One region of the Blautia sp. HCP3S3_B11 genome, then DNA from elsewhere that is predicted to be linked to it. Evidence: riboswitches for the same ligand, from Rfam matches in the RefSeq annotation. Region 1 holds a riboswitch; each other region holds the start of a gene.

Region 1 (10,744 bases):
GCGATATTGAGAATTACCATAACCCCATTGATCAGGGTACTCATATTTACTGAACCACAGTTCTTCATGATTGCCAGGAAAGTCTGTGCAATTCCCGAAAACACATAGGAAATGCCGATGACTCTTAAATACTCACTTCCCAGAACGATCAGAGTTTCCTCATTTGTCAGGATTCTCATGAGCTGTTCCGGAAAGAAAAGGGTTCCTGCCAGAAATACTACTGCAATACATCCACAAATCTTTGTCACAAGGCTGAACACCTGGGAAATACCTATGTAATCCCCTTTTCCATAATATTGTGCCACAAACATATTCTCGCCTGCCATAAATGCAAACATAAACAGATTAAATACAAAAGTAACCTGTGTAGCCAGTGATACGGCTGACATGGCATCCTGACTTAACTTTCCCAGCATGATCGCATCACATGCTCCGACCAGGGCTGTCATGAACTGCTGAAGTGCGATCGGAAGTGCCAGCCTGACTATTTCTTTTCTTAAACTTCGTTTACGCTCATCCATTATCTTTTTTGCTCCTGTATAAAATATTAGTGATACTCATCAGTCAATTTTCAGAATCATATTCAGGATTCTTCTTGCGCTGCGACAGATTTCTTCTTCAGTAATAAAACCTTTTTCGTAAGCTTCTTTTATGCGTTCCGGATATCCTGCTGCCATCTTGATATCGTTTCCTGCCTTTGTTTCACGGTAATGCTCTCCGAAGGTCCACCAGTCTGTTGTAACCAGTCCGTCGAATCCCCATTCATCCCGGAGAATACCTGTCAGGAGTTCTTTGTTCTCTGAAGCGTGGATGCCGTTGATCAGGTTATAAGAGGACATAATTGTATATGGATGAGCCTCTTTTACAATGATCTCAAACTGTTTCAGATAAATCTCACGGAGTGCTCTCTCTGATACTCTGGAATCAGAATCCTTACGGTTTGTCTCCTTATTATTGGCTGCAAAATGCTTCACACTTGCTCCGATATGCTGAGACTGGATGCCTCTTACCATAGCTGCACCTGTCTTTCCTGCAAGGTACGGATCTTCAGAATAATACTCAAAGTTACGGCCACAGAGCGGGCTTCTGTGGATGTTGCAGGCAGGAGTAAGCCAGATACTGATATTATTTTCTTTTACTTCTTCTGCTCCTGCTTTACCAACTTTCTCTACCAGTTCTTCATCCCAGGTGCTGGCAAGAAGTGTGGCACATGGCCAGGCAGTTGTGTTCACTCCGCATTTCGGAAGAATACGAAGTCCGGCTGGTCCGTCTGCAGTCATCACATTCGGGACTCCGTATTCCGGAAGATTTCCCATTCCAAATGTATTGGCACATCCTGTGTTTGGCTGTCCGCCAAGGAGATTGATACAGTCATCCAATGTCAGGATATCCATAAACTCATCCAATGTCATTTTACCATCTGCTACATCAGAGAAGCGAACTCCCTTGGAATCAAGAAAATCAAGAAAGTCTATTCCTTTTTGTCCTCTTGTATCAGGGCATGGAAGACCGATGGCATATTTATCCTGTCTCGGAAGTCCTTCTTCTTCCACATATTCACGCTGTGGAAGTTCCTCATAAGAACCGTCCGCAAGCATACGTTTCTGAAGATGATATGGCGCTGCTTTCCGGCTTAACTGCTCAGTTACTGTGTCTTCTTTTACTACATATGTAAAGTCGATCTTCGCTGCATCTCTTACATTTGTACCGATATAGATCGCATATTCTCCTGCCTCCAGAACATAGGCTGATCTGCATACTTTACCCAGATCATCGTAGGATGCCATCTGATTCACAGGAATTTTCAGGGTAAGGATCTGACGTTCACCCGGCTGAAGAAGACTGGTCTTTTTGAATGCCCCCAGTACTTTCGCAGGCTTTCCAAGTTTCCCCTGTGGTGCTCCGTAATAGAGCTGGATAACTTCTTTTCCTGCTGTTTTTCCTGTATTGGTTACTTCAGTAAGAACCGTGATCACACCGTTTTCTTCGGAAGCACCAGTCATCTTCCAGTCGAAGTCTGTATAGGAAAGTCCAAACCCAAACGGATAATTTACTCTTTCCGCTGCACCCGGAATTGTTTCAAAGTAACGGTATCCCACATAGATATCTTCTGTGTAATCTACATAGAATGCAGACTCATGGAAGTTTGCTGTGGATGGATAATCTTCCAGATCTTTTGCATAAGTATCGGATAATTTACCAGATGGATTAACATCACCACAAAGTATATCTGCTGTTGCAAGACCACCTTCCATACCGCCCTGCCATGCCATCAGTACTGACTGAATCTCATCACAGTCTCTGAACCATTTCGTGTCCACGATACCGCCAACATTCATCACTACGATTACATGTAGGAATGCTTTCTTTACTTTCTCTACCATGGCATTCTCTGCATTTGTCAGGCAGAAATCACCGTTTTCAAAAATCTTCGCTGACAACTCGGAGTTTCTTTTTTCCTCTCCGTCAAGAACGTATCCATCCTGTGCTGCTTCACATTTTCTGTCCCATCCTTCGCCTGAAAAACGGCAAATGGCAATTACTGCAGTATCTGTATATTCTCGCGCTTCATTCAGAAGTTCATCCGGGAGCTCCGGCTCAACTGTCATACCTGGTACTGCACCATCTGCGTATTGTTTCTGAATATCTTTTTCATAATATTTCGCAAGTTTATCGAAAACTTCTACTTTTCCCTCATCCTCTTTAATCTTCATGCCCTCATAAAGATTACGGATATATTCTACAGTTACATCGCCACTTCCTCCGCCGCCTTTTACGTAGTCTACAGTACCCTTACCAAAGAGTGCGACTTTCGTCCCTCTCCGGATCGGAAGTGTATTTTTCTCATTTTTCAGAAGGACCATTCCCTCTCCTGCTGCCATTCTGGAAAGTGCAATGTGTTCTTTACTTCCTGTAACTCTCCGTCCATCTTCTCCCAGCGGAAGCACCGGCTGAAAAAAGCTTCTCTGCCATTTTGCCATTATTTTAATCCTCCCTTAATTCTCCTTAATCAAGCAGATAAAATCATCCGCTTCGCTACTTGCCTGATTTGGTTAAAGTTCTTCCTTCAAAAATGCAAAAGGTTCTTCATCCCGAAGGAAATGCATAAGCTGATATGCACACATGATTGCTACATTTTCTTCACGCAGAATCCTCTTTACTTCTTCTCTGTCAGCAAGTACAACTTCAATTTCCTCTGTGTCTTCCTGTGCATCTTTACTGATTTCACCTTCCGCATATCCATAAACAGTTGCGCAGGATTCATCTGTCATGCCAACCGTTGTGAAATAAGGTTTCTCAAATGCAGGATCTACTTTCAGCGGTGTGAATTTCAGTCCTGTTTCCTCATACATTTCTCTTACTGCACCCTCATGGAATTCTTCGTTCGGTTCTACCAGACCTGCCGGGAATTCATAGATGTATCCGCCGATTGCATATCTGTACTGACGTACCAATACAACCCTGTCTTTTTTCTCTCCGTAAAGACTGTAAATAATTACACCATCCGGAGTATTTTTACCTGTTTTTATTTTTAATTCGTTAATACTCTTCGCACGGGATGCCACAAAATATGACACAGGAATGTTGTGAATGCTTGTTGCATTTAAATGATACAAATTCAAAAATTTACAGTCTGTCAGTTTCTCAATATTATGTATCTGTCCCATAATGGATACTTCCTTTCGCTATTCATAAACCTCACATTCTGATGTTTATATCGTCTGTTTTATCTTACCATATTATCGTATCTTTTTTAAGTCTGTCTGAAAATTTCCGTAATTATTTTTTGCACATAAAAAGAACAGCCACAGATTTTTCATCATACGACTGTTCTTCTTTTTTATTTATTGGATTGCCAATTTATTCTTTATCAGATATAAAATCAATCTCCCTTGAGAACTACACGGATTCTCTTATAGATCAGGAATACGATCAGGGATGTCAGAGCATATTTGAATATGTTGAATGGGAAAATGATCATTGCTGCAAATGTAAGAAGATTATTTACAGAACTGTGTACTGCACTTCCCATTTCGATAAATGCTTCTACCGGCATTCCAAAAGCCTTTCCGTATGCCGGAAGTAACACGAATGCATTGATAAAGCATGCAACTACTGCTGTAAGTACGGTTCCAACTGCCATTCCGATCACTGCATGTTTTCTGCTCTTAACAGATTTGTAACGGTAGATCAGACCTGCCGGAACTGCAAATGTACATCCAAAGATGAAGTTTGCCACATCGCCTACACCTGCTGTCATAGAGCCCTTTGTTACCAGATGCACAAGAATCTTCACCAACTCGATCAGTACACCTGCGATCGGTCCCATTGCAAATGAGCCAACCAGTACCGGGATTTCTGAAAAATCCAGCTGATAAAAAGTCGGTGCCAGGAAAGGAAGCGGAAACTCCAGATTCATTAAAATTCCTGCGATAGCGCCAAGCATGGCTATCTGTGTGATAGTCCTCGTCTTACTTCTCGCCATCGCATTTCCATTTCTTAATACCTGTTCACTCATACTGTTTCTCTCCTTTGAAATTATTCTTTATGGATATATCTCATATCCTGTTAAAAGAAAATTCCACAAGCTTTTTATATAATGAAGATTTTCTTCAACATATAAAAAACCCCGGATTATATATCCGGGGTAATGAGCACGTATGGTAAATATCGCGTGTTCTTCTCTCATCCAGACTATACTGTCGGTCCTGGAATTCCACCAGATCAGCCGCCTAAGCGGGTCGCGGACTATAACCGCCGGTAGGGAATCTCAGCTGATGCTGATCACCACAACCCCGAAGAATTTTCTTTTATCTGCGTCTGATTATACTACATACAGGCATTTATTTCAATATCATTTGTGATTTTTTTCTGAGTTTTACCAAACTTTGAACAATATCCGATATTTTTGCAATTACAATAACTGGATTATCCTATAGATATAAATCCTTTAAGAGCAGAAGAAACTTTCTTTTTATATGTTGCATAGCTGACTCTTTTTCCGTTAATCTTATATCCCTGTCTGTACGCCGGATCAAATCTTCCATAACGGCCATTAAGATATTCTGCTTCCAGTGATTTTATTGCACTCTGTCCTTTAATCTTATAGATATATAAGGAATTTCCACCTGTATTAGCTGTAGGTAATGCTACCTGATGTTTTTTCTTAGAATACTGTGCCCGCATATTATATCCTTTTCCTACGCTAACACTTTTTACACATTTCTTTTTACCTGTACTTACATTATATGTATATACTTCGTTAGCCCATTTTGAACTATTATATACTACTAGTTCCGGCACTCCGTTTCCATCGAGATCTACAATCTTGTAGTCTCCTCCAGACTGCCAGATCAACTGCCTGTAACTTGCAACAGCAGTTTTATATTTTGACGAAGCTGCCACTGTTGGTATTGGCATACCTAAACACATTATCAAGGATAATAATATACAACATATCTGTTTCATTTTCTTTCGCATAGTGATTTCCTCCCTGTTTGATCTGCAATTTATTCGCTATAAAAGAATTATAACACAAATCAAGCAAAAGAGTTTAATAAACTCACTCTGCCTGATTAATATTATTGACCTTGCAGTCTGCTAATACAACAACCTGCATTTCCCCGCCATTGGTATTCCCAAATAAACTTTTTCTCAACGGTAGACTGGTTACTTCTACCGTGTCATCCTCGAAAATATTATCCAGTTCTCCATTATAATAAACAGAATACTGCTGTTCTTTTTCATCTATCAGATTTCGCTATATCAGTCAATGGTCATCTTCCAATTCACTCATTCTTCATTACACTCATTATACCCTTCTCTTATCAGCTTTTCATTCACTGGCAGTATATGTTTTACGCCACAGCAACAATAATTTTCTCACTTATGAACAAATGTTATTTTTGTTCCTTACAGTAACGTAGCCAACTATCGAATATAAAATTTATAATCTTCTTTGATAATTGACGAACTCCTGAGAATATGCTTTAATGGGTTTAGCATAAATACTTCAGGAGAACAAACATAGTTCTCAACTACACTTCTACACCAATGATACATGTATCATATCTCATAAAAAGAAATGGGGGAACACACAAATGGGACTTATAGCTGTCAGTAGTCTGATGCTCTTGGGCGGTATGTATCTGATGATCGCATTCGCATGGTGGCTTCTGCAGATCATTGCCAACTGGAGAATCTTTACCAAAGCAGGAGAGGACGGATGGAAAAGTATTATTCCAATATATGGCGATTATATTTCTTATAAAATCGCATGGCAGCCCGCATATTTCTGGCTGACTCTCATCCTGGGAATCATATCTTCTTATCTGCAGGGAACTCTGGAAATAAGCGAAAGCTTAACGGTCTACATGCTTGTCATACTGATCAAAATCATACTTGTCATCATCAGTATTGTGTACAGCATTAAGCTTGCAAGAGCCTTCGGCAGAGGCACAGGATTCGCCATTGGCCTTATCTTCTTACCGCCAATCTTCATGCTGATCCTTGGCTTCGGCGATGACAGATATTATGGGGCAGATAAATAAAAATACGCATAATAAAAAATCCTCAGAGCTTATGTTCTGGGGATTTTTTCATCTCATACAGGCTACAGCCTATTATAAAGTTCTGTTATCAAAATACTCTTTTACCGTTTCACAGCAGAAATCAACCACCTCATACCTGTTACTCACATCTCCGTCAAAAATCGGTTCAAGTCCGCCTGCTGCCGCCTCGAAGAACAGTTTTGCACCAACTTCAGGAGTATATCCTGTACATGGTTTGATCATGTTGTTTAACCGAATCAAGTAAGTCCCCTGCTTCAATTGCGAGAAGCAATAAGCAGTGGGTGGGACTTGCTTGTATCAGGAGGGGTACAAGCCCCTCCTGATAAACTGCGGAGCAGTTATTCGGTTATGAGCAAGTAGCGAAAGCGGATTGCGAATATCCGATTGACCAGCGGTCTGTTCTCTGCTCCAAGATATTTACGGATTCCTTCGATACCGAATTTCGGTCCCTGGAAGTCTTTTACGAAGCTTTCCGGGAAGTCGATGTCAAGGAGTTTCAGGAATGGCATTGACATGATGTTTCCTGTGATCGTTGCGAGTAACAGCTGGATGTTGTTCTTGATGTTTACTACCGGATATCCGATTCTCAGGATGTAGAAACACATTCCGTCCGGTGCAACCTGGATATCTACGTTTATCTGGTTCTCGAAAGCAGGTACTTCATAGATGCCGATTACTTTAGATGCGTATTTTGCTCTTACCTCATCTGTTTCTTCCGGTACGTCTACCCAGGAACCTGTTGTCTGCTCGATACCGATGATCTGTGCTTTGATCACGATCTCTTCGTCTTTTTTGCGCCTACAAGGTATGTAGCTACACAAAGCTCGTCCAGATCAACACCTTCGTATAATAGGTTTAAAAGTGTTCCGTACATCGGACACACAGAGATATTCGGTGCACTTACAGGTACAGAAGACCCTCTTACCATGTTTGAAGTTCATGGTATGAGAATTTTCTTCCTCTCCCGTCACGTATCTCTGAGAAAGGCCTGTGATATGGTAACCAAAGAACGTATCAAAGATTATGTAAAACACAGTCTTGAGGTACTCAAAAAATTAGGTGTCAAAGACGGAACCATGGCAATTGCAGGTCTGAATCCTCACTGCGGCGAACATGGTATTCTCTGAACCGAGGAACAGACAGAAGTAATCCCTGCTGTGCAAGAACTTCAGGCAGAGGGTTATCCTGTAACAGAACCGATCGAAGCTGATTCTGTTTTCCACCAGGCTTTACAGGGACGCTATAACAGTGTATTATCATTGTACCGTAGACAGATGTATTTGTCTGTGAATATGTCCGGCTATATTTTCACAAAATCATAAAAATAGAATTAGCAATATATATATTTCTTAGTAGCATTATCACTTCATTTTTAATATGCAGCAATGTATGGGCTGTAATTCACTATCCGTTTATATTACAATTCAAAGATTTCCAGATCATCCGGGATAAAAAGATTTCCTTTATAATATGGTTTTCCTTCCTCTGTGTAGAGTTCTTTTCGTCTGGAGATATTTTTATCTTCTGTATGATACAAAATCAGATTGTCAACATTCAGTTCCTGTGCGAGCTGACAGGCATCCTTTACTGTGGAATGATGTTTCTCATAAGGTTTAAATTTATCTGCCTGTGAAAAGAGACAAAATGCCTCATGGAGAAGCCAGGTACTATTCACTGCATATTTATGTTCACATTCATTATATGGCTCATCTCCACAGCAGGTCAGTTTCTTTCCGTCTGCATATTCCATGCAAAATCCGAACTGTTTTGCTTTTGTAGAAAGAATATCAAAGAATATTACCTTGTGTCCCAGAATCATTCTTTCTTCTCCATCTTTTACTTCTTCCAGATGTACTTTCTCACCAATGTATTTGGTTTCTTTTGCAGTCAGAAGCATCTGGGACATCTGCTTCAGAAGGCAGATCACTTCGTCATGTCCGTAGATTACTACTTCACCATCAAACTGTCCTCTTGCCATTCCCTGGCAATACATACGGAGCATCCAGATAATTCCCAGCAGATGGTCGATATGTTTATGCGTAACAAAAATCGTACGGATATCCTTCCAGCTGATTCCGGCATCTTCCAACTGTTTCAAAATGGTGCTTCCACCGCCGCCATCTATCATAAAATATTCTTTATCCTCGTTTAATGTAAAACAGGTATTATAACATTTCGTTACTTTTGCATTTCCGGTTCCCAGTATTGTAAGCTTCATCTTATATAGTACCTCCTGGCTATTCGTCTGAATTCTGTTTCCCATGTAGTATAACATTTTTCTTCTTTAATATATAGTAATTTTTATATCTCTGTCAAAATCAAATTACATTACTGTTCACTTCGTTCTCAGTAACGCAGCCAAAATTCCAGATTGCCTACTGCAATGGAATTTTGGCTTATATGTCTCGGGATTTTGGCATATGCATACCAAAACACCTCGCGGGATAGTGGCGTGCGAACAGCAACCAAATTACAATATCTGGTTTAACTAACGCAAAAGATATGGTTTGTCGTAATTATGAAAATCCATATACAGCTAGTGTACCGACAAGTTGATTTCTTGAACAATCTTACGTCTAAATTTCTTATTTCCGCGTTGTCGTCGGTCGCCGTAGCCACCGCTACGCCTCTCTCCTACGCCTTGAAATAAAAAAATTTATCCTGCAAGATTGTTTCAAGAATCAACTTGTCGGCACACTGGTCACGATTTTCATAACATGACATAAAATATAGAGTAAACAGATTTATAATAATGAAAGGAAATGTTTATGGAGAATTATCACATGGGACGTTCATGCGGCCGACCGTATAACAGAACCTGTGGCATGAACAGACCTCAACCTGTAGACAGAAAAATGAATGATCAGGGATATTCCTGTAAAAATAGAGAAAATGAAACCAGAGAGAACTGTAATTGTATAATGCCTGGAAGTAATGGAAAAAGTCATGAAATGTTTTCTCATTTGCAGCATCTGGAACCTGCAATGGCCTATGTACCATGTCAGGAATTTATAGAAAATTATCCTTTAAAATATGCATTGAACGTGGGAACTGTTTTTCCACAGCTATGTAAGCCATTTTGCGGAAAGAGAGGTGCGCGCAGATGAGGCAGAATTGTTCAAAGCGACAGATGTTAGAACGAATTGATCAGGTCAGCTTTGCAGTAAATGATATGCACTTATATCTCGATACACATCCCTGTGATGAGAAAGCGCTTGTTTATTGCAGAGAACTTGTGCAGGAACGAAAAAAACTCTTAAAAGAATATGCTGAAATGTTTGGTCCTCTTACTATTGACAGTACAGACCAAAGTGAAGAAACCATCTGGAAATGGATGGAACAGCCATTCCCATGGGAAAAGGAAGGAGCGTGCAGATAGTTTATGTGGAATTATGAAAAAAGACTTCAATATCCGGTAAATATTACACAGCCGAACGCAAAAATCGCACAGTATATCATGAGCCAGTATGGTGGCCCGGATAGCAATACCCTATAATATAAAAATACCGAAAAATGATACAATATCTTGTTGAGCCAGAGGAGTAAAATCCTGTGGCTCTTTTTTATATATTATACAGGTTAAACAAGCTTTTTGAAATACCCTGCCGGAACAAATTCAAAAACAAACCCTTCTGTCGGATGCGGGATCCGGATGAAGTACCACTTCTTGCCCTTTACGGTTTCGGTGTATTTCATCACATCTACAACCGCATTCTTTTTAATCACCGGGAACATTTTCGCCTGAGTCTTTCCGGCTGCACTGTAGCATTTGCAATCCTTAGTAATTCTAGCTACATAAGCTACTGTGTTCTGTTTCTTCTCCACATCAGATGTGACCGTATCTCCGGCATAGCGCAAAATGCAATTCCAAGGGTAATTTCTATAGCTGCGAATCAGAAACTCTTTTCCGGTCTGATCTCCCGGCTGTCCGCCATGTGCGGTATCTTTCTCATTGATGGATGCTTCTACCTCTTTGCCAGCTCCACAGTACATTGCAACATGGTGAGCTTCGTTCAGCAGCACGTCGCCACGCTTTAACCCTGTTCCGGTTCCTCTGTTGACAGAAGCGGTAATGTCTTTGAATCCATTCTTCAAGAACACATTTTTCATATCTCCTGTGTATGTAGCACCACCAGACTTAACCGGAACTCCGGCGTTCTGCCATGCCTGGA
Region 2 (10,744 bases), on a different contig from region 1:
TCGTGTATACTTCTGCTGACTCAGTTCTGCAGATCTGCGGAAATGAGGAAACCTTCGATCTTCAGAATCTTTATCGCTGCTGCGAAATCGCACGTGAGATTACCATGAAAGATGAATGGCGTGTGGGACGTGTAATCGCAAGACCATATGTCGGAAAGAAAAAAGGCGAGTTTAAGCGTACAAGCAATCGTCATGACTATGCACTTAAACCGACAGGATTAACAGCTATGAATGCATTAAAAGATGCAGGATACGATGTGATCAGCATAGGAAAAATCAATGATATCTTCTGCGGAGAGGGTGTGACAGAAGCATTGCACTCTAACAGCTCCGTACATGGAATGGAACAGACGATTGAGATTGGTAAGAAAGATTTCCATGGACTTTGCTTTACTAATCTAGTAGACTTTGATGCACTCTGGGGACACCGCAGAAATCCGGAAGGATATGGTCAGGAAATTGAGAAATTTGATAAGAATCTGGGCGTTCTGATGGATGAGATGACATCAGATGACCTCTTGATCATTACAGCAGATCATGGAAATGATCCGACATACACAGGAACAGACCACACCAGAGAATATGTACCATTCATTTCCTGGTCACCGAAGATGGAACAGGGTGGTCAGTTAGAGGAAGAGGATACATTTGCAATTATCGGAGCAACTATTGCAGATAACTTCCAGGTAAAAATGCCGGAGGGAACGATTGGTCATTCTATTCTTGATAAGTTAGAATCCCTGTTGAAATTGTGATGAGTAATAGACGGCAGGAATTTTACGGTTATCCTGTTTATATTGTAATAATTTAGCAGAAACATTAGGAGAAAATATATGGATAGCAGAGCATTTCTGAATTTTTTGAAGATAGCGGAAAGATTAAAATGTTATACCAGACATTCTTATACGTCTTCAGGCCGACATGAGAGTGTGGCAGAACACAGTTGGCGACTTACCATGATGGCATATTTTGTGCAGGATGAATTTCCTGAGGCAGATATTGATAAAGTAATTAAAATGTGTATGTTCCATGACGTGGGAGAAGCTATTACAGGAGATATTCCTGCATTTGAGAAAACTACTGCTGATTCTGAACATGAAAATTCTGTAATGGATGAACTGCTGGATACCCTTCCAGAACCGTACAAAACAGACTTGAAAGAATTGTTTGTTGAGATGGAAGCATTGGGAACATTGGAAGCTAAGATATATAAGGCGTTAGATAAATTAGAGGCATTGATTCAGCATAATGAAGCTGATCTTTCTACATGGATTCCACTGGAATACGATCTTCAGATGACCTATGGAACCAAAGAGTGTAGTTTTAGTGAATATATGAAGAATCTGCGGGATATGGTCAGAGAGGATTCCAGAAAGAAAGCTGGTATGGATAGATAATAAAAACTTGCTGTACAGAGGGAAAATACCAATGTACAGCAAGTTTTTTAGCAAATTTTTAATAGATTTTCAAATGAAAAAATTTCACTTTCTGACATTAATTCTTCAAACTTATTCAGGTTAAGGTCTGAATGTTCCAGCTCTCTGGAAAATTGATAGCAGATTTCAATCTGATCTTTCAGATTAAACTGTCGATTATTTTTCAGATATATTCCAACGTCTAATTCGTGGATAAATAACGTACAGACAACCGCCATTTTTACTTTTGCGAAAATCTTATCGTCATAAACAGCACCACAAAAATAGGTATAGATCCAGTAAACCAGAAGCTGTTCCTCCTGAATCTGCCAGTTCGGGTAGTAATAATCGAATTCACTTTTCTGATATGGATAAAGACTTATTTTTGCGGACGGATCATCTGAAATTCCTGTATATAAAGGAGTCAGAGATTCATTCAGAAAGTCTTTCCACCCAGGACGAAGGACTTCCATGGCAGGAACTATCGTCTGCCACATTTGCTGGAATAATTCTTTCGTTTTACAGGAATAATCTGGACAGCAGGTACTATCGTCTACATTTGAGGCATCAGTTATATTTGTTTTCTCTGAAGGATTTGCGGTATTTTCTTTATTATATTGATTCATTTTAAAATGAATTTTATTGCAAAATTCTTCTCCGTATCCGGAATCTTCATGGCGTTTCCTTATATCTTCCCATTTAAAAAGTTCATTTTTATCTACGCACAGCTGAAAATCATGTGCAATCGCAAGTATTTTCCACAGGCGTTTCTGCATAGGAATCGTTCTGTCCTGAATAATGGCTATCAGCATATCCCTCGTATCCATCAATGAAGTAAACAGAAGATAATCGAAGTCATCATAGATTTCTTCATGAGTTTCTTTTTCTCTGGTTATAAAGTTTGCTTTATTGTTCTGAGATAGAAGAATCCTTGCAGCCTCTGGGCAGGAAAGTGATAGAGAAATTTCGCGCAATCCCTCAAATTCCTCAATATGTCTGGGATAATTTCTGCATGTATTGCAGAACATTTTCGGACCTGCTTCTATATAAATATCACACAGATTATTTTCATTCAGAAATGCACAGCGACGATCATACTGTCGGAAAACGTGTTCTTTCCAGTCAATATCGTTATGCAGGCGGTTACGGAATGGACCTTTAAAGTGCTGATATTTTTTCAGAGTTTTATCATCAATAACGATCTGCCATCCTGCACAGCAGGTGTCAGGACAGGCACCTGCGATGCAGGAGAATTCTTTGTAATAATTTGGAAATGTAAATTGCATGATATTAAATAAAATTCTCCTTTTGGAATTGTAGATCAGAGTTATTATTTCTTTTTCATTTCCAGGTAGTCATTTAACTCAGCGTTAGGAATATCAGTAATAAACATATGTCCTGGGGCGTGAGTGATAACAATTGGTGGTTTGGCGTTCTCAATTGCTGCCTGCGGGGTTACGCCACATGGCCAGAATACAGGAATTTCACCATCGTAAATGTCTACAGCCTCACCGTAATCAGGCTTCATAATATCATCAACCCCGACTTCCTTCGGATCACCCATATGTACAGGTGCACCATGAACATTTGGCATTTTGAAAGTGATATCATAAGCTTTTTTTGCATTTTCCGGTGTCATAGGACGCATGGAACATACCATAGGACCAGAGAATGGACCAACAGGAACTGTATTGATGTTTGTTTTGAACATTGGTACATTTCGTCCCTGAGCAATATGACGGATTTCGATTCCCTCACGAATCAGTGCCTCTTCAAATGAGAAAGAACAGCCAATCAGAAATCCCACATAACCCTCTTTCCAATACTCGGAAGCATCTGTAATTTCTCTGGTAAATACGCCATTTTCATAAATTCGGTATTTCGGAATATCTGTACAGATATTTCCACCCTTCCCCATGTCATGTGTGTCAGGCTTTCCTTTGATGATTTCCAGTATCGGACATGGAAATGGATTTTTGTGTGCATATTCCTCAAAATCTGCTGCGTATTCTGGTGACAGGATTACGAGATTTGCCTGTGCATAACCGCGGCACATACCGGCGGTTGGAAAATCAATTACCCCCTTGCGAATCAGTTCGCGAACTTCCTTTGGGGACATGTCTACATAAGGTGTGATATCAAAAGCCATAATATATTACCTCCTGTTTCATACTTTACAATATAAAAGTATTGTACAGGAAACGAGATAGAAATGCAATAAATTTTGCTTGCGACAATGGAAAATTGGTAGCAGAAAATCTGGAATCTGCAGAGTAAATGGTAAAGATTTGGTTAAAAATAAGTTGAAACAACCAAAATATATTGAATGAATAATAAAAATATTGTAAAATAAAACGAAAAAGCCAAAATTTTTTGAAAGGAAGAATCGGCGGAGATGAGTTTAGTGCAATGATTCCCGGAAATGATGAAGACGGACAGTGGATTCGTGAACTGATTCAGAAGAAAAGTGCGGCATTTAATAAAGATTCCGATAAAGCGTATTATGTGGAATTATCAGTGGGATACACGATAGTTACATGCAGTAGCGGACTGGCAATCTCAGATGAACTGAAAGATGCCGATAAAGCTCTCTATGAGGAAAAAAAGAAACGAAGAAAATCTGTAAAGAAACAACTGGATTTAGAAAAAATAGTAATAAAATAATGCTAAGCAAAGAACAGGTTCAGACACGAATAATATATTTCGTATCTGAACCTGTTTTATATCCTGGGAAATTATTTAATCAGGCTATTATCGTCAAAGTAGTTGATCTGCATAGCAGAACGTACATCATGAAGTGTCTGAGCAGCTTTTGCCTCAGCAGCTTTACTTCCTTCTTTGAGGATATCATATACATCATCGAGATGCTGTTCCCAATGTTTACGTCTTTCGCGGATTGGAGAAAGCTCTGCCTGAAGTACTTTGTTCAGGAATTTCTTAACTTTAACATCACCCAGACCGCCACGTGTATAGTGAGCTTTCAGTTCATCCAAGTTCTGATATTCTGGCAGGAATTCTGCGAAATATTCCGGTTTGCAGAATGCATCCAGATAAATAAATACAGGGTTTCCTTCCACATGTCCCGGATCTTCCACGCGAAGATGATTCGGGTCTGTGAACATGGACATAACCTTCTTCTTAACATCTGCTTCTTCATCTGAAAGGTAGATGCAGTTTCCGAGAGATTTGCTCATTTTTGCTTTTCCATCAATACCTGGCAGACGTAAGCATGCTTTATTGGATGGCAGAATAATCTCAGGCTCTGTCAGAGTTTCGCCATAAACAGTATTAAATTTGTGTACAATCTCCTTGCACTGCTCGAGCATTGGAAGCTGATCTTCGCCAACCGGAACAGTAGTAGCGCGGAATGCAGTGATATCTGCAGCCTGGCTGATCGGATAGCAGAAGAAACCGACAGGGATGCTTGCCTCGAAATTACGCATCTGGATTTCGGCTTTTACTGTAGGGTTACGCTGTACACGTGCTACAGTAACAAGGTTCATATAATAAAAAGTAAGCTCTGTAAGCTCCGGAACCATGGACTGGATAAAGATAGTGGATTTCTCAGGATCAATGCCGCATGCAAGATAATCCAGGGCAACCTGAAGGATGTTCTGGCGAACTTTTTCAGGGTGTTCAGCGTTATCTGTTAATGCCTGTGCATCTGCGATCATAATATAAATTTCATCATATAAGCCGGAGTTCTGTAAACGAACACGCTCGGATAATGAACCAACATAATGTCCAACATGAAGGCGGCCTGTTGGGCGGTCACCGGTTAAAATAATTTTGCTCATTTTGCTCTCCTAAAAGTAAATTTCGATTTTCCAGAGAGTTTCTGGAAATTCTCAGTTACTATTATTATAAGGCCTGTGAATGTTACCGTCAATGATTTTGGGGGAATAAATCAGGATATAATTTATTGAATATTTATGCAATAAATACATTTACAGAATTGATTAAAAGAAAAGATTCTGCTAGAATAATAAATAGCTTCCGACAGGATTGCAGAGATGTGTAATAGAAATATGTCATGCATTGCATGATAAGATAAAAGGAGTATTTACCATGCCAGTATTTGATTTCAGCGGTGCTTCAGACAAGAAAACAGGCGTACAGTCTGAATGTACCTACACTACGTTCCAGTCCAATGAAAAGGAGACTTCCCCTGAGAAACCGATCATGATCTTGGATAACAGCAGCCGTCAGTGGAAACATCATTCCTGCGGTATTTTTACTAATCCGATCAAACGTACATCCTTTGAATTTAAAGAGGATGACGGCGTTTTCAGTGCAGATATCATCAGTATTGATTCAAGATTTGTAAGTCTTTTGAAATGGCTTGGGGAGAATCATATCAATGTGCGCCTTTCAGGAGAGAATAAAGAGAATGGTTATGCAGTTTATAAGATTCGTGAGACTGCTTTTGGCGGCGGCACGAAACTTTCCGCAGAGGACGGATTTCTTCAGTTTATGATCGAGAGACTTCTTGCAAGCAGTGCACCTGCAGAGATTGTTGAGGATGAAGATGAGGAAGAAACAGGGGACGAGATGAAGCTGACAAGCATTCAGAGCATCACTGATTTTATGACCTGCGCAGGCAGAACCCTGCCGGATAATATCCGTCTCTGGGCGAGAAGAAACCTTGCAGTTGCCCGTTCACACGAAGTATCTCCGGAGGAGAGACGTCATGCTCAGAGAGCACTTTCCATCATGATGAATGTACAGTGGAAGAGCAATTACTTTGAAGCAATCGATCCTCAGGAAGCCCGCAGGATCCTTGATGAGGAACTCTACGGAATGGAATCTGTAAAGCAGCGTATCATTGAAACAATCATCCAGATCAACCGTACCCATACACTTCCTGCATACGGACTTCTCCTTGTAGGCCCTGCAGGTACAGGTAAATCCCAGATTGCATACGCAGTTGCCCGTATCCTGAAACTGCCTTGGACAACTCTGGACATGAGTTCCATCAATGATCCGGAACAGCTTACAGGAAGCTCCAGAATCTATGCAAACGCAAAGCCCGGAATCATCATGGAAGCTTTCTCAGCAGCAGGAGAATCCAACCTTGTATTTATTATCAACGAGCTTGATAAAGCAGCGTCAGGCAAGGGCAACGGAAACCCTGCAGATGTACTTCTTACTCTGCTTGACAACCTTGGATTTACAGATAACTATATGGAATGTATGGTGCCCACAGTGGGCGTTTATCCAATTGCTACGGCAAACGATAAATCCCAGATCAGCGCACCTTTGATGTCCCGTTTCGCGGTGATCGATATCCCGGATTATACATCAGAAGAGAAGAAGATCATCTTCTCCAAATACGTTCTTCCGAAAGTCCTGAAACGCATGAGCCTGAAAGCAGAAGAATGCGTAGTAACAGAAGACGGTCTGGATGCCATCGTTGAATTGCATAAAAATACAAGCGGTATTCGTGATCTGGAACAGGCAGCAGAGCATATCGCAGCCAATGCCCTGTACCAGATCGAAGTAGATCACCTGACAGGTGTGACATTTAATGCAGAGATGGTAAGAGGGTTACTTTCCTGAAAAAAATCTTGACACGGATAAAGGTTGAGAGTATACTGTCAGACATCAGCAAGGTAAATTGCAAAAATTGCTGATAAAAATAAAATAAGATCTTCAGGGCAGGGTGCAATTCCCTACCGGTGGTAAAGCCCACGAGCCATAAGGCATGATTCGGTGCAATTCCGAAGCCGACAGTACAGTCTGGATGAAAGAAGATGACAGTAGAGATACAGAAGAATTAACTGATCTGTGAAAGCTGACTGCTCTGGAATAATAAGTTTATTCCAGAGCTTTTTTATATCATTTGAAGTAATTTCAGTGATGAAATAAAGAGTCAGATTCATTCATATCAAATATTAATTACCAGGCCCTGGATGTTGAAAAAACACCGGGGCTTTATTTTATGGAATTTTTATGGAATTGTTATAAAAGAACAGGAGATGATGGATTGAAAAACACAACGGATATGGAACAGGACAGGCAGTATATGAAAATGGCTTTGGAACTGGCGCAAAAAGGAATGGGTTTTACAGCACCTAATCCGATGGTGGGTGCTGTGATCGTTAAAAACGGAAGAATCATTGGTCAGGGATATCACAGAAAATACGGTGGACTCCATGCGGATAGAGAAGCTCTGGCAGCATGTACGGAAGAACCCGAAGGTGCATCTATATATGTTACTTTAGAACCCTGCTGTCATTATGGAAAACAGCCTCCATGCGTGAATGCAATCCTGGAGACCGGAATCAGACGCGTGATCATCGGATCATCAGATCCTAATCCGCTGGTTGCAGGAAAAGGAATCCGGATTTTGAAGGATCATGGAATTGAAGTAACAGAAAATATTTTAAAAGAAGAGTGTGATAAATTGAATGAAGCATTCTTTTATTACATCCAAAATAAAAAACCGTATGTGGTCATGAAATATGCAATGACTATGGATGGAAAAATTGCCGCTTATACAGGTGAATCCAAATGGGTGACAGGAGAAGCTTCCAGAATTCATGTACAGAAACAGCGACTGAAATATACAGGAATTATGGTTGGGGTGGGAACTGTGCTGGCAGATGATCCGATGCTCACCTGCAGACTGGAAAACAGCAGAAATCCTGTGCGTATTATCTGCGATTCCCATCTGAGAACACCACTGACATCTAAGATTGTAAGAACAGCAAAGACAATTCCTACAATCCTTGCAAGCAGCAGTAAAGACCAGCAGAAGATAAAGAATTATGAAGAGCTGGGATGCCAGGTTCTGTATGTTCCGGAGAAAACGGACACATAGATTTAAACAGATTAATGGAACTTCTGGGAGCTGCAAAGATAGACAGTATTTTGCTGGAAGGAGGGGGTTCTTTAAACTGGTCAGCACTGGAAAGCGGTATTGTTCAGAAAGTTCAGACCTATATAGCACCTAAACTTTTTGGAGGCGAAGAAGCAAAGACGCCGGTGGAAGGAAAAGGATTTCCTGATCCTGCCAGCGCAGTATTATTAAAAAACAGCGAAATGATCAGACTGGGAGATGATTTTCTTATAGAGAGTGAGGTGAAGAGAAATGTTTACGGGAATTGTTGAAGAGCTGGGAACTGTAAAAAAAATAAAAAAAGGAGCAAATTCAGCGGTATTTACGATACAGGCAGAGAAAATACTGGATGACCTGAAAACAGGAGACAGCGTAGCTGTAAATGGAATCTGCCTTACTGTAACTGCATGTCTGGAAAATGGTTTTACAGCAGATGTGATGCACGAGACATTGAACCGTTCTGCGCTGATTCAGCTTTCACCGGGGCAGCATGTAAACCTGGAAAGGGCAATGCCTGCAAACGGAAGATTCGGAGGACATATTGTTGCAGGGCATGTAGATGGAACGGGAAGAATCACAAAAATCCACAGAGATGATAATGCTGTATGGTACACGATTCAGACCTCAGACCAGATCATGAAATATATAGTCATAAAAGGTTCTGTAACAATTGATGGAATCAGCCTTACAGTGGCAAAAGTTTCGGAAAAAGATTTCTCTATCTCTGCAATTCCTCATACAGTAAAGATTACAGTTCTCGGAGAACGTAAAGAAGGGGATATGGTTAATCTTGAGACAGATATTATTGGAAAATATGTGGAGAAATTAATAACACCTGTGAAAGAACAGCCATCAAAAAGCAATATTACAAGAGATTTTCTGAGTAAGTATGGATTTTGACCAGATCAGATAAGCGGCCAATACGGATGATTTTGCCCGGTTAACAGCAGAAAAATATAGCGCATAAGGAGAGAAATAATGAACAGATTTGATTCAGTAGAAGAAGCTCTGGAAGAACTTCGAAATGGAAAAATTATTCTGGTAACGGATGATCCGGACAGAGAAAATGAAGGAGATTTTATCTGTGCGGCAGAGTTTGCCACAACAGAAAACATTAACTTTATGGCAACTCATGGAAATGTATAATTATGCTGAAGAAAGAGTCCAATTATGCTATGATATAAGAAAAGAATCATGAAAGAAGGGCATAAAACGAGGATGAAATACGTAATCATCGGAGCCGGAGGAACCGGCGGTGTTACCGGATATTATATGAAGAAAGCAGGGAAGGATGTAACCCTGATCGCAAGAGGCGAACACCTGAAAGCAATCCGGGAACAGGGGCTTACCTTAGAAAAAATGTGGGATAAAACAGAAGAAACAATCACTATCCCGGCTACAGATATGGAACATTACACAGACCATCCGGATGTGATTTTTGTCTGTGTGAAAGGCTATTCTCTGGATGAAACTATTCCGTTTATCAGGCGGATCTCAAAGAAAACAACCATCGTAATTCCTGTTTTAAACATCTATGGAACCGGTGGGAAGATGCAAAAACAACTTCCTGAACTTCTTGTAACAGACGGATGTATCTATGTCTCGGCAAACATTAAAGAATCAGGCAGACTTCTTCAGCATGGACAGATCCTGCGCATTGTATTTGGCGTAAGAGACAAAGCAGAATTCAGATCAGAACTGAGAGAAATCCAGAAAGACCTCTGTGACAGCAACATTGACGGGATTCTTTCTGAGAATATCCGACGCGAAGCACTGGAGAAATTCTCCTACGTATCACCAATCGGTGCAGCAGGACTCTACTATCATGCAACAGCCGCAGATTTCCAGAAAGAAGGCGAAGCCAGAGAACTCTTTAAAACCATGATAAGAGAAATCGCAACACTTGCAGAAGCCATGGGAATCCCGTTTCAGAAAGATATGGTAGATGTAAACTTAAAAATTCTCTCCAACCTTGCACCGGAAGCAACTACCTCTATGCAGAGAGACATCATGGAAGGAAAACAGTCTGAAATTGATGGATTAGTCTATGAAGTAGTAAGAATGGGTGAAAAATATCATGTTCCGATACCGGCATATGAGAAGGTGGCAGAGAAACTTAAAGCATTATAAAGACATCATTTATAATTTTATTGTCTGATATTTGAAACAGTACAAAAAAGGGATGCGAATCATTCGCATCCCTTTCGTATCATTTGGACAATTTAAGTTATAATTATAACTGAGGACCAGCTGCAACAAGTGCTTTACCAGCAGCGTTTCCTTCGTATTTAGCAAAGTTCTTGATGAATCTTCCGGCAAGATCTTTTGCTTTTTCTTCCCATTCAGAAGCGTTAGCATATGTGTCACGAGGATCAAGGATACCTGTGTCTACGCCGTTAAGCTCTGTAGGAACTTCGAAATCGAAGAATGGGATTTTCTTAGTAGGAGCGTTAAGGATATCTCCGTTAAGGATTGCATCGATGATACC
Region 3 (10,744 bases), on a different contig from region 1:
AAGCCTGCTTTGTCTGGGCACTGTTCATCTCATGCTTTGTCAGCTTCATCAGATAGTCACCAAGACGGCTCTCATATTTATCAATCAGGTTCTCTTTTCTCTGTACCTTGTCAAATTTATCCTGCTGATATTCGTTCAGAAGGTTCATTGCACGGTTAACATTCTTACGAAGCTTCTTTGCCATACCGCTCATGACACGGTGACACTGTCCGATTGCAAGTGCAGGATAGTTCAGAAGACGTTCTTCCAGAAGATCAAAGTCTGCTTCATCTTCCAGTTCCTCTGCACTGTCTTTTACAAGCCAACATACCAGCTGTTCAATCTTCGGTATGAACGGGAAAAGAACACATACTGTTGCTACACGGAATACTGTATTCAGTAAAGCAATTGCAATCGGTGACATGATCATATCCATAAATCCAAAATGTACGACAGCATTTACAGTATAGAAGATCACAGACCAGAGGATCAGACCAAACAGGTCATTGATCAGATAAACAAGTGCTGTACGTTTACCATTCTTATTCGCACCGATTGCTGAGATCAGAACCGGACATGCAGCACCTACACCGATACCAAGAACGATCGGGAATGCACTGGAGAATGTCAGGATACCTGTTACAGATAACGCCTGCAACACACCGACTGTTGCAGATGCACTCTGAAGCACTGCTGTAAATGCGATACCTACCAGAATACCAATCAGCGGATTGGAAAACATGGTCAGCATGTTTGTAAAGGTCGGGCTGTCTTTCAGCGGTGAAACAGCGCCACTCATTGTCTGCATACCTGTCATCAGGATTGCAAAACCAAGCATAATATTACCGATGTTTTTATGCACGGAACGCTTACATGCCATACGAAGGATAATACCGATGATTGCTACTACTGCTGAGATTGTTGCAGTGGATAAAATCTTGGCAATTCCATTCTTTCCTTCAATATAAGAAAGACAGAGGATCCATCCGGTAATACTGGTTCCGATATTAGCTCCCATGATAATACCGATTGCCTGTTTCAGTTTCATCATACCAGAGTTAACGAAACCGATAACCATTACGGTTGTCGCAGAAGAAGACTGAATTACACTGGTAACTGCAGTTCCAAGTGCAACTCCTTTCAGCGGTGTGTTTGTCATTCGATACAGGAAAGCTTCCAGCTTATTTCCGGCAACCATTTTCAGACCGTCGCCCATCAATGACATACCAAACAGGAATAACGCTACTCCGCTCAGTAATGACAATATCATTGAAAAAATTTCCATCATTTTCTCCTTTGTCGTCTGCCTGATTTTCCACCTCATCTCAGAAAATCGGCGCATAATGTAAGCAGGTTATTTTACCTGTTTCTAATCAGAATTTAACCTGCCTTTTACTTTTCCATTCTTATTATGTCACGTCCGGGAGATTATTACAATAATTGTTTTTTCAAAAATTACATTTTTTCCATAGCGTTTAAAATGCTGTCTTTTTTTTCCTGGATTTTTTTGCAATTTTCATAAAATTTTCCGTCATGCTCCAAAACATATCGGAACATGCCGGAAAATAACATACAATAAATCGGACAGTAAAAAAATATGACCCTTATTCAATATCTGTCATTTTTATAATCCGCCTTTCTGCGAAAGGCACCAATGCGTCATGAAACACTTTGGCAAACTTTCGCTTTTCTAATCTATCTTCCTTCTGATATTATTCATCTATAAGACTGGCACACTACAGAACACGTGGAGGTGAGTGGCGGGGCTGTATAGCGGCGTCATCGGCAAGGTGGTCAATGTCACTGCTGATGAGAGCGTTATGGTGGGTGGAAAAATTGATATGTCTAAGGTCAACGCCATCGCATTTGACCCCTACACCCACGGCTATTATAAAGTCACCGAGCGTGTGGGCGAAGCATTCCGAGATGGCTTAAAGTTGAAAAAGTAAGGTGTGCAGAAAAGGGGCTTTCGCATAAGCGAAGGCTCTTTCTTAAAATATGTGGATTTCACAAATCCCTGGTGTGCCGACAAATTGATTCTTGAAACAATCTTGCAGGATAAATTTTTTTATTTCAAGGCGGAGGAAGGAGGCGTAGCGGTGGCTACGGCGACCGACGACAACGCGGAAATAAGAAATTTAGACGCAAGATTGTTCGAGAAATCAACTTGTTGGCACACTAGTTATCAAGTTAATCTACATTGAGAAAATGGCACATCAGCACGGCTACTTCCTGTGGTGTTTTATTGATTGGCTCTGTAATCCACTGTCTTAGGATATAATAAATACCACCTGCATAATAAAAAGTACCAAGTCTCATCGTATCATCATCAACATCAGTAAAATATCCTTTATTTATCAGATTCGGATACTGCTCATTAAATCTCTCATTTAAAAACAATACAAAATCATCATCTGTCCTGTACCGAAAAAGAATTTTCAATATATCAGAATGCTCGTAAAAGTAGCAGCATGCAAGTTCTAGCCATTTCCTCGTGTCACCCTTAGATGTAGCTTTTTCCGCAAATGCTGCAACTTCCTGAAATATTTCATACTTAATATCATTTAATATATCGCGAGGCTCTTCATAATGACGATAAAAGGTCGCTCTATTGATACCGGACTCTATACACAACTGAGTTACTGATATTTTATTTAGATCAGTTTTGCTGAGCAAACGTAAAAGTCCCTCACGCAAAAGCCTTTTTGTCAATGCAATTCTCTGATCATCCTTCATTGCTACATCCCTCTTCATCCTTTTTTTGATTTTTATGCGACAAAACAAAGGTATCTGTTTCATATCTTCCAAAATGGTCAAAACTGGCGTTTGTATGTGCGACATTTGTATATTACAATACTAACTGTAGCATATATGTCAAGTATTTACCACACATGAATTGTCGAATGGAGGACACTCTCAATGGAACTATTATTAAAAATACTCATATGTTTTCTTGCTGGAGCCGGAGCAGGCATTGGAACCGGATTTGCCGGTATGAGTGCAGCTGCAATTATTGGGCCTATGCTGGCTGCTTTCTTGGGTGTCCCAGCATATGAAGCAGTCGGAATAGGTCTGATTAGCGATGTACTGGCCAGCGCTGTCAGTGCTTACACCTACAAAAAGAGCGGAAATCTGGACGTCAAAAACAGTTTACCCATGATGATTAGCGTCTTGATCGTAACAGTCATCGGCAGCTTTGTTGCAAGTTTTCTACCCGAAAGAGCGATGGGCAGTACCATGCAGATTGCCCTGATCATCATCGGGCTACGCTTTATCCTAAAACCGGTCACAACCACAAGGGAACAGATGAATGCCGGTTCTGCCAAAGAGCGACTAATGAAAGCGATTATAGGAGGCATTTTCGTCGGTTTTATCTGCGGATTTGTCGGTGCAGGTGGTGGAATGATGATGCTGTTTGTACTGACTTCTTTTCTGGGATATCAGATGCACATGGCAGTTGGAACCAGTGTATTCATCATGGTATTTACCGCACTTACAGGCGGAATCAGTCATTTCGCAATCGGTGGCATGCCAGACATTACGATTATGGTCCTATGCGCCGCATTCACACTTCTCTGGGCTAGAATCGCTGCTATAATAGCCAACAAGTCAGATGCAAAGACCCTTAACCGTGCAGTTGGAGTAGTCATGATTCTTACGAGTATAGTGATACTCATCGTAAACAATATAAGTTGAATTCTATAGCCAGCATAATGGTGCATGTTTTACAGTAGCAAGAAATTATTTTTTGAAAATTTTGTATTTTTCTGAAATTCAGTACGGAAAAGAGCATATGGCTTTTCTCCACATGCTCTTTTTTAGTAAACTGTTAATAGCGATAGACATCAGATATAATAAGATTCGATCATTATTCTGTCAGAAACATTCCAAGAAGAATGGAATACTGCTTCACAAGAAGTTCCTCTGAGAGTGAGTCTCTTGAAGTAACCCAGTAACGTAAAATCTGGATAATACCACCTGAATGGTAAGCAGCTGCAACCTGTGGCACAATATCTTTCCGGAGTTTTACCGCATCTATTCTGTGTAGTTCCTCCAAAAAGGAAATTTGGATTTCCTCTGCAAGAATATCAAGCAAAATGGAAAAAGCATTACTGCTCAGAATATTTTGAACCATTGTCATATGTTCTGACAAATAGTGAACCATCTGTTGAAACATATGAACGGAAAAATCCATAAGATTTTTTTCTTCGTTTGTTTCTGTCAATCGGCTAATAAAATTGTCCCGATTCTGCCGTACAAAATAAGCAAAAAAATCATATTTATCCAGAAAATGAGTGTAAAAGGTAGCCCTTCGGATCAATGCCTTCTCGCATATTTCATTTACTGTAATATCTTCAAATTTCTTTCTATCAAGCAGTTCCGTAAATGAACTGCACAGCATCTGATTCGTTCTTATAAATCTTAAATCTTTATCCTTAGCCATAATGTCTTCCTTTTTCTATAGTGTGATTGTCTGTTTTCCAGAGCTACGAAGTATGCAACAAGATACCAGTCCAAGGAGCTCCACGGATCGGAAGAACTGGACATTTATAAAATAATTTTGTGGACATTTTTTGAGAGATGTCAATTATTTTACATTTGCTATTTAATTGTACATATGCCTTATTTCAGGTGAGCATTGAAGAAGAAAAACGAGGCGGGGCTTTTTCTGTTGGTGATTCTTACGCTTACCACAACGTCCTGGCTGGAACCGCTGGTTGTACTTATAGGACTTGGAGTGGCAATCATTATTAACACAGGCTCGAACCTTATCTTTGGTGAAATTTCTTTTGTTACTAATGCAGCCGGAAATATTCTTCAGCTTGCTGTGTCTCTGGATTATTCTGTTTTCCTGATTCATCGTTTTGATGAATGCAGAAAAAATGCAGAGTCGAAAAATGCACTGGTCCTTTCTACGAGTTCAATTTTATCCAGTGGACTAACTACAGTTATTGGTTTCCTTGCACTCATAATGATGCGTTTCAGAATAGGTCCTGATCTTGGACTTGCACTGGCAAAAGGAATTGTAATCAGCCTTCTGACAGTATTTCTTTTTATGCCAGGACTAATTCTGGTTACTTTTAAATGGATGGATAAAACCAGACATAAGTCTTTTATGCCTTCCTTCAGAAGTTTTGGGAAAATAATCCACAAGATTATGTATCCGATGGGGATTATTTTTATCTGTCTGATTATTCCTGCATTCATAGGCAGCAACAATAATTCCTATTATTTTGGTTCTTCTCATATCTTTGGAAGTGAAACCAGGCTTGGAAAGGATACGTCAAAGATTGAAGAAGTATTTGGAAAAAGCGACAATTATGTGCTTATGGTTCCAAAGGATAACACTGTAACAGAAGAGAAGCTTTTGGATGAACTTGAGGCTCTTCCACAGATGAATTCCATAACAGCACTTCGGAAAATGATAGGCCCGGCAATTCCTGCAAGTTCTATTCCCAAGGAGCTTCTGACAAAACTTCAGTCTGAAAAATATGACCGTATTGCGATGAATGTGTCGGCTGATTATGAAGGGAAAGAAACTTTTGCTTTGGTAAAAAAAATCAGAAAAATTGCAGAACAGTATTATCCAGATGAATATTATCTGGCAGGCGAAGGAGTAAGTACTTATGATCTGATGGATACCATCACGGCAGATATGATGAAAGTAAATCTGCTGACAATTGGCGCAGTTTTTATAGTATTGTTGTTTACAATGAAATCTCTCATACTTCCGATTATATTGGTACTGACCATTGAAACTGCAATCTGGCTGTTTCTTATGTTAGTGGTAATCCGATTTTCTATATTGCATATCTTATTATCAGTTCCATCCAGCCGGGTGCCACTGTAGATTATGCAATTCTGTTTACTGAACGGTATAAAGAAAACAGACAGACGCTTAATAAAAAGGAAAGTATTGTGGAGACTGTTTCCAATGTTACGGTATCTGTACTGACTTCCGGAATTACAATGGCAACAGTTGGAACTCTGCTTGGAGTTATTTCTACCCATAGACTATTGTCACAGCTTGGCTATTTTCTGGGAAGAGGAACTGTTTTTTCCATGATTGCAGTGCTGTTTGTACTTCCATGCTTTTTGTATCTATCAGATGGTATCTGCATGCCGTAATCGGCTAATTAAAAGTATTTATTTACAGAAAAACACAGTTCCCGATAAGCTAAGAAGAACTGTGCTTTTCTTTTTTCTTCAATTTTACGATTTCTCAATTTTTCAAACTTGAATTTATTAATTAGAATTGCGTTCAAAGCAACAATTATCTTAACATTCCCCAAATGCACTCCAGTAATGTTAGTGCAAGGATAATGTTAATGACACGGAAATGCCGCAGATAAAACTTCTGAATCAGTACGCCCAAGCCAATCCAAGTACAGGTTGCGATCGTTCCGATCGTTGCAATAACCAGCTCAAAAAACAGCAAAGCCGGAAAAGAGGACATATATCCTAAAACATAACCCGTTAGTGCGGTAACTCCGAACATATAGATCTTCACATTGACAAATTGCAGCATGAAGCCTTTCAGAAACGATGCGGATTGCTCTGTGTTTTCTGAGGTCGGCTTACTGAAAGCAATATGAATCGCAAGCCACAGGATGTAGGCTGCTCCGATGTACTTCATCACTTCCATTACATTCGGAAGCAAAGAATTAACCCCATATACAAAAATTGCACATAAGATTTGCACTACATAGTAGCCTGCAAAAATTCCAAAGAACAGCGGCTTTCCTTTTTTATATCCATAGTTTGTTACGGTATTTAATGCCAGAATATTTCCCGGTCCAGGCGTAAAGGCATTTATAATGCAATAAATCAGAAAATTGCTCAGTACCGCCATAGGCATAATCATCGACCACCTTTCTGCTATTATTATATCAGCAGACAGCGGTGCATACATAACACCTATTTTATATGATTATCCATATCCTATGACTATGGATTGACTGGAGCGTATTTCCGCAATTCTTCCAGATAGCTTTTTCCAAGTTCGCTTAATTCCTGATGTTCATTCAGCACATATCCAATATGCATTGTCTCATTTTCTGCAAGCGGAACGGAGATGATATTTTCTCCGTTCAAATATTTCGGGAAAATACCACTGGAAATAGTATAGGCATTCAGTCCAAGCATGAAGTTGACAATAGCCCCTCTGTCATTGACCCGGATTTCCTTATCCACCGGGATGGAGCTGAATAGTTCCTCTGAAAAATAGACAGATTCATACTCTCCCTGCACAAAGTTTAACCGTGGATAAGGTGCAAGGTCATGAACGGAAACTACTTTTTTCGATGCCAATGGGTGATCTTTTTGCAAAAAAACATGAGGCTTTGCTGCAAATAGCTCGGTAAACACCAGATGATTTTCCTCTATCGCTTTCCGCATGACGACTTCGTTTTCATGTGATAAATAAAGGATGCCCAAATCACAGACACGATTTTTCACATCATCCAATATCTGATGTGTTCCGGTTTCATTGTAATAAAAGGCATATCGTTCTTGTCCAAAGCGCTTGACTAATTCCACAAAAGCGTTTTCCGTAAAAGTATAGTGCTGAGAAGATACTCCAAATGTCACCTTCTCTGGCAGGTTTGTAATATACCGATCCTCCAACAGCTCCATTTGCTGTATCACTTGACGGGCATAACCGAGAAATTCAGTACCTTCTTTTGTCAGAGTAATTCCTGTTCTGCTGCGGAGAAAAATGGTGATGCCTGAATTTAAAACAGCCCGCAGGACGGGATTTCCTGCGGGACTTGTTTTATCATATCTTCTCTCATCCGGACTTTACCGTCGGTTATGGAATTGCACCATATCAGCTTTTGCTCGCAGACTATACTGCCGGTCAGGAATTACACCTTGCCCCGAAGACTGTAATTTTTTCTGTTGATTACCTATTATTAAAATTCATAAGGTGGATTTCCAGAGAAATCTGCGATTACACCATGAGGATTTTCAAGATAGAATACCTCAAAAATAGGATTATCTGCTGTCTGGTACTGTCCCTTAACGATAGAGTTATTCATGCATCCTTCCTTTACACTCTTGTTGTCCTCAAATACTGCTTTACCATGAATACGAATCCATGCATATTCTGGCGAAGAAGCAGAAACTTCTACTTCAGGATTTGCTAACATATCCTTGTAAACATCCTTTGTGTTGTTTGTACAGAACCAAAGCTTTCCATCCTGCTCAAAGCAGAACATGAATGGCATTTTGCCTTTCCATCTCTTCCGACTGTTGCTAAATACTGAACTGGATTTTTCTGTAAAAATTCTACTACTTTCTGCATTTTAAATTACCTCCTTAATTTGTTGTAACACTGTTTGTTACATCTCATGTTTGTACTATATCATTTGTTTGATATAATATCAACAGTTACATCATTTTTTGTAACTTTTTTTGTTACAACTTCCTTTAACGGTTTTACATTGATTACAACAAATGAAAAAGGCTTCGGAAATTGTGATGATATAATCACTCATCCGAAGCCTTCTGTAGGCTACTCTTCCTCTGTATACACTGCAATATCTTTTTTCACATCAGCAAGTGTCATTTCTGAAAGCTTTTCCTCCATGGCCCTCTGTACTTCTAACAGTCTCTTATCAAGAACATGGTGAATATTCTTTCCTACCGGACATTTCTGATTGAGATTTTCATGAAAATGAAACAGTTCTTCATCTGGTGCACATTCCACTGCTTTATACACATCAAGGAATGTAATCTGCTCCAATGGTCTGGTAATTGTCACACCGCCTGTCCCTCTTGCAACTTCAATAAGACCAGCAGCCTTTAATTGTTGCAATATTTTACGAACAATCACCGGATTAGTTCCAATGCTTGCTGCCATAAAATCACTAGTCATCTTCTGATCCGAAAATGTATCTATACAGGCAAACATATGGATTGCCATTGTAAATCTGCTTGAAATCTGCATTATAAACACCTCTCTTTGACAGTAATCATATCAAAAAGCAGATGTAATTTCAATGGTTACATTATTGTTCACCACTTTACAACTTTTTCATAAAAAAATATCGTACAGGGCTTTCTGATGTATAATGAGTTTGACCAAAACATTACAAAGGAAAGTGACCCTGTACGATAAAATCATTATACAACGAAAATACACTGATTAGTAGACTTCATCAATATTTTTTGATTTATTTTGAAACTTTTTCTGTTCCGACAGCAGATACCCTGTTTCTGCTGATACTATCCATATTGACATTGGAATCCGCACATTCCATCCGGTTCCTCTGATTATCAGATGGGAATTTTGTATCAGGATCCAGACATTTTACAGGCATTATGGAATTTGTTTCGTTCACATCAGGATCTGTGTCAGTCTGTATTTCAGACCTTTCCACTGGCTGCAGATGATTTACCATCTCTGTTTCAGTTTGTTTCCAATTCGAGAAGTTCTGCTGATGTAATATTAGACATTCAGCCGGAAGCCTGTATTCTTCCTTTCCTGCGCAAAGATCTGCTGAAAGATATTTTTAATTATGAGCTTCCCATGACTGATTCAGTTATATCCATGGCTGATGCTTTGTTCCTTGATAATATAAAGCGAATTAAAGATGGAAAATTTATCATATATTTTACAGAATATGGAATGACACGTTTTCTGCAGGAAGGTTTATTTGAAGAAATTCCATCAACATTTTATCATCCTCTGACCATTGAACAGCGAATTCGTATTCTCCGTGAAATAGCTCAATGCTGCAATGATGGTGCCTATCGAATCTTAAAAAACCTCTGAATCATCTGTCTGAAAATCTCCGCATGTGTCTTTGCGGAAATACCTGTTCACTCACTTACCAGACAAATTCAGGGGCGCATATGTGTTTTTCGATCACGGAACCTTTTATGCTGCAAATTTTTCAGGATTTTCTTACAAATATGGATCCGGATACTTATTACTCTCCAAAAGAAGCAAAACAGATTATAAATCGTATGAGTCAATCGGATATTCACAATCCACTTCACTGCTTCATTTTATTATCTGGTGGAGTTGCTATAGTTATACATACTACTGCTCATTGCCGCTCCTGTCGCAGCTTCCTCTTCACATTCTGCCAGAACAAGTTCTGCCTTGAACATATCTTCAATAATTTCACACAGTACCAGATTTTTTCTCAATCCATTCCCGGAACCAATCATACGCCTGATCTTTATGCCGATTCCTTTCTGAATAGTCATATACATCTGATACAGTTCTGTGCTCATTCCCTTCAGAACACCATAGCAAAAATCTTCAGGTGTAAAGTTTTCGGAACAGATCTGGGTAATACTGCCGCTTTTTTCCGGATTTACCCGCGTACCGTCAAATGTTGTTTCAACTTTAATCTTTCGACTTTCAGTTCTTTCACTATTCTGGTCTCTCCCTGTTCTTGCCATCTTTTCCATTACTTTGTATAATGGCTGCTCCTGTCCGGTCGCTTCTTTTACAATTTTTCGGAAAAACTGTTCCAGAAGCGCATATGCCTTGCCGCCACACAGAGATGCTCCTGCAAGCAGATACTTCCTATTTAGGAAAGGTCTTGCCTCAATTCCATCTCCCGAAAAATACTGACTGGAAAGAACAGAAATCTGTCCGCCGGTTCCCATATTGACCAGTAATATATTCTCCTCATCACCTGCTGCTCCAAGGAAGCTTGCCTGGTTGTCTCCGATTGCTGTTGTAACTGTCCGTCCTCTGTATGTACCCAATTTTTCTATTCCCGTACAGACATCAGGCAGCCAATTT

The links. Region 1 has a riboswitch for FMN ahead of ACTNC0_RS04730 (ECF transporter S component). Riboswitches for the same ligand answer to the same signal wherever they lie in the genome.
Region 2: another riboswitch for FMN. It lies ahead of ribD (bifunctional diaminohydroxyphosphoribosylaminopyrimidine deaminase/5-amino-6-(5-phosphoribosylamino)uracil reductase RibD); the one in region 1 lies ahead of ACTNC0_RS04730 (ECF transporter S component).
Region 3: another riboswitch for FMN. It lies ahead of ACTNC0_RS03175 (LysR substrate-binding domain-containing protein); the one in region 1 lies ahead of ACTNC0_RS04730 (ECF transporter S component).

The regions. Positions count from the first base shown of each region.
Region 1 is NZ_JBQHVP010000005.1:16,315-27,058, forward strand. It holds gene ACTNC0_RS04715 (MATE family efflux transporter) at 1-521, opposite strand, end outside; gene ACTNC0_RS04720 (glycoside hydrolase family 3 C-terminal domain-containing protein) at 561-2,981, opposite strand; gene ACTNC0_RS04725 (NUDIX hydrolase) at 3,054-3,668, opposite strand; gene ACTNC0_RS04730 (ECF transporter S component) at 3,884-4,519, opposite strand; FMN riboswitch at 4,675-4,808, opposite strand; gene ACTNC0_RS04735 (hypothetical protein) at 4,930-5,421, opposite strand; gene ACTNC0_RS04740 (DUF5684 domain-containing protein) at 6,102-6,551, shown strand; gene ACTNC0_RS04745 (hypothetical protein) at 6,624-6,812, opposite strand; gene ACTNC0_RS04750 (hypothetical protein) at 6,911-7,348, opposite strand; partial or broken gene ACTNC0_RS04755 (4-hydroxythreonine-4-phosphate dehydrogenase PdxA) at 7,436-7,858, shown strand; gene ACTNC0_RS04760 (MBL fold metallo-hydrolase) at 7,990-8,790, opposite strand; gene ACTNC0_RS04765 (spore coat associated protein CotJA) at 9,356-9,679, shown strand; gene ACTNC0_RS04770 (spore coat protein CotJB) at 9,676-9,951, shown strand; partial or broken gene ACTNC0_RS04775 (manganese catalase family protein) at 9,955-10,053, shown strand; gene ACTNC0_RS04780 (peptidoglycan amidohydrolase family protein) at 10,152-10,744, opposite strand, start outside.
Region 2 is NZ_JBQHVP010000014.1:90,332-101,075, forward strand. It holds gene ACTNC0_RS12370 (phosphopentomutase) at 1-755, shown strand, start outside; gene ACTNC0_RS12375 (HD domain-containing protein) at 834-1,397, shown strand; gene fliB (flagellin lysine-N-methylase) at 1,445-2,701, opposite strand; gene ACTNC0_RS12385 (putative hydro-lyase) at 2,746-3,564, opposite strand; gene ACTNC0_RS12390 (diguanylate cyclase domain-containing protein) at 3,789-4,079, shown strand; gene trpS (tryptophan--tRNA ligase) at 4,151-5,212, opposite strand; gene ACTNC0_RS12400 (AAA family ATPase) at 5,484-6,974, shown strand; FMN riboswitch at 7,060-7,174, shown strand; partial or broken gene ribD (bifunctional diaminohydroxyphosphoribosylaminopyrimidine deaminase/5-amino-6-(5-phosphoribosylamino)uracil reductase RibD) at 7,420-8,528, shown strand; gene ribE (riboflavin synthase) at 8,509-9,156, shown strand; partial or broken gene ACTNC0_RS12415 (3,4-dihydroxy-2-butanone-4-phosphate synthase) at 9,235-9,393, shown strand; gene ACTNC0_RS12420 (ketopantoate reductase family protein) at 9,475-10,386, shown strand; gene pckA (phosphoenolpyruvate carboxykinase (ATP)) at 10,490-10,744, opposite strand, start outside.
Region 3 is NZ_JBQHVP010000003.1:87,414-98,157, forward strand. It holds gene ACTNC0_RS03135 (Na/Pi cotransporter family protein) at 1-1,264, opposite strand, end outside; gene ACTNC0_RS03140 (hypothetical protein) at 1,737-1,928, shown strand; gene ACTNC0_RS03145 (TetR/AcrR family transcriptional regulator) at 2,170-2,715, opposite strand; gene ACTNC0_RS03150 (sulfite exporter TauE/SafE family protein) at 2,899-3,675, shown strand; gene ACTNC0_RS03155 (TetR/AcrR family transcriptional regulator) at 3,848-4,423, opposite strand; gene ACTNC0_RS03160 (MMPL family transporter) at 4,619-5,830, shown strand; gene ACTNC0_RS03165 (MMPL family transporter) at 5,842-6,108, shown strand; gene ACTNC0_RS03170 (LysE family transporter) at 6,254-6,838, opposite strand; partial or broken gene ACTNC0_RS03175 (LysR substrate-binding domain-containing protein) at 6,928-7,710, opposite strand; FMN riboswitch at 7,757-7,868, opposite strand; partial or broken gene ACTNC0_RS03180 (pyridoxamine 5'-phosphate oxidase family protein) at 7,893-8,284, opposite strand; gene ACTNC0_RS03185 (Rrf2 family transcriptional regulator) at 8,495-8,929, opposite strand; gene ACTNC0_RS03190 (hypothetical protein) at 9,272-9,757, shown strand; gene ACTNC0_RS03195 (sedoheptulokinase) at 9,997-10,744, opposite strand, start outside.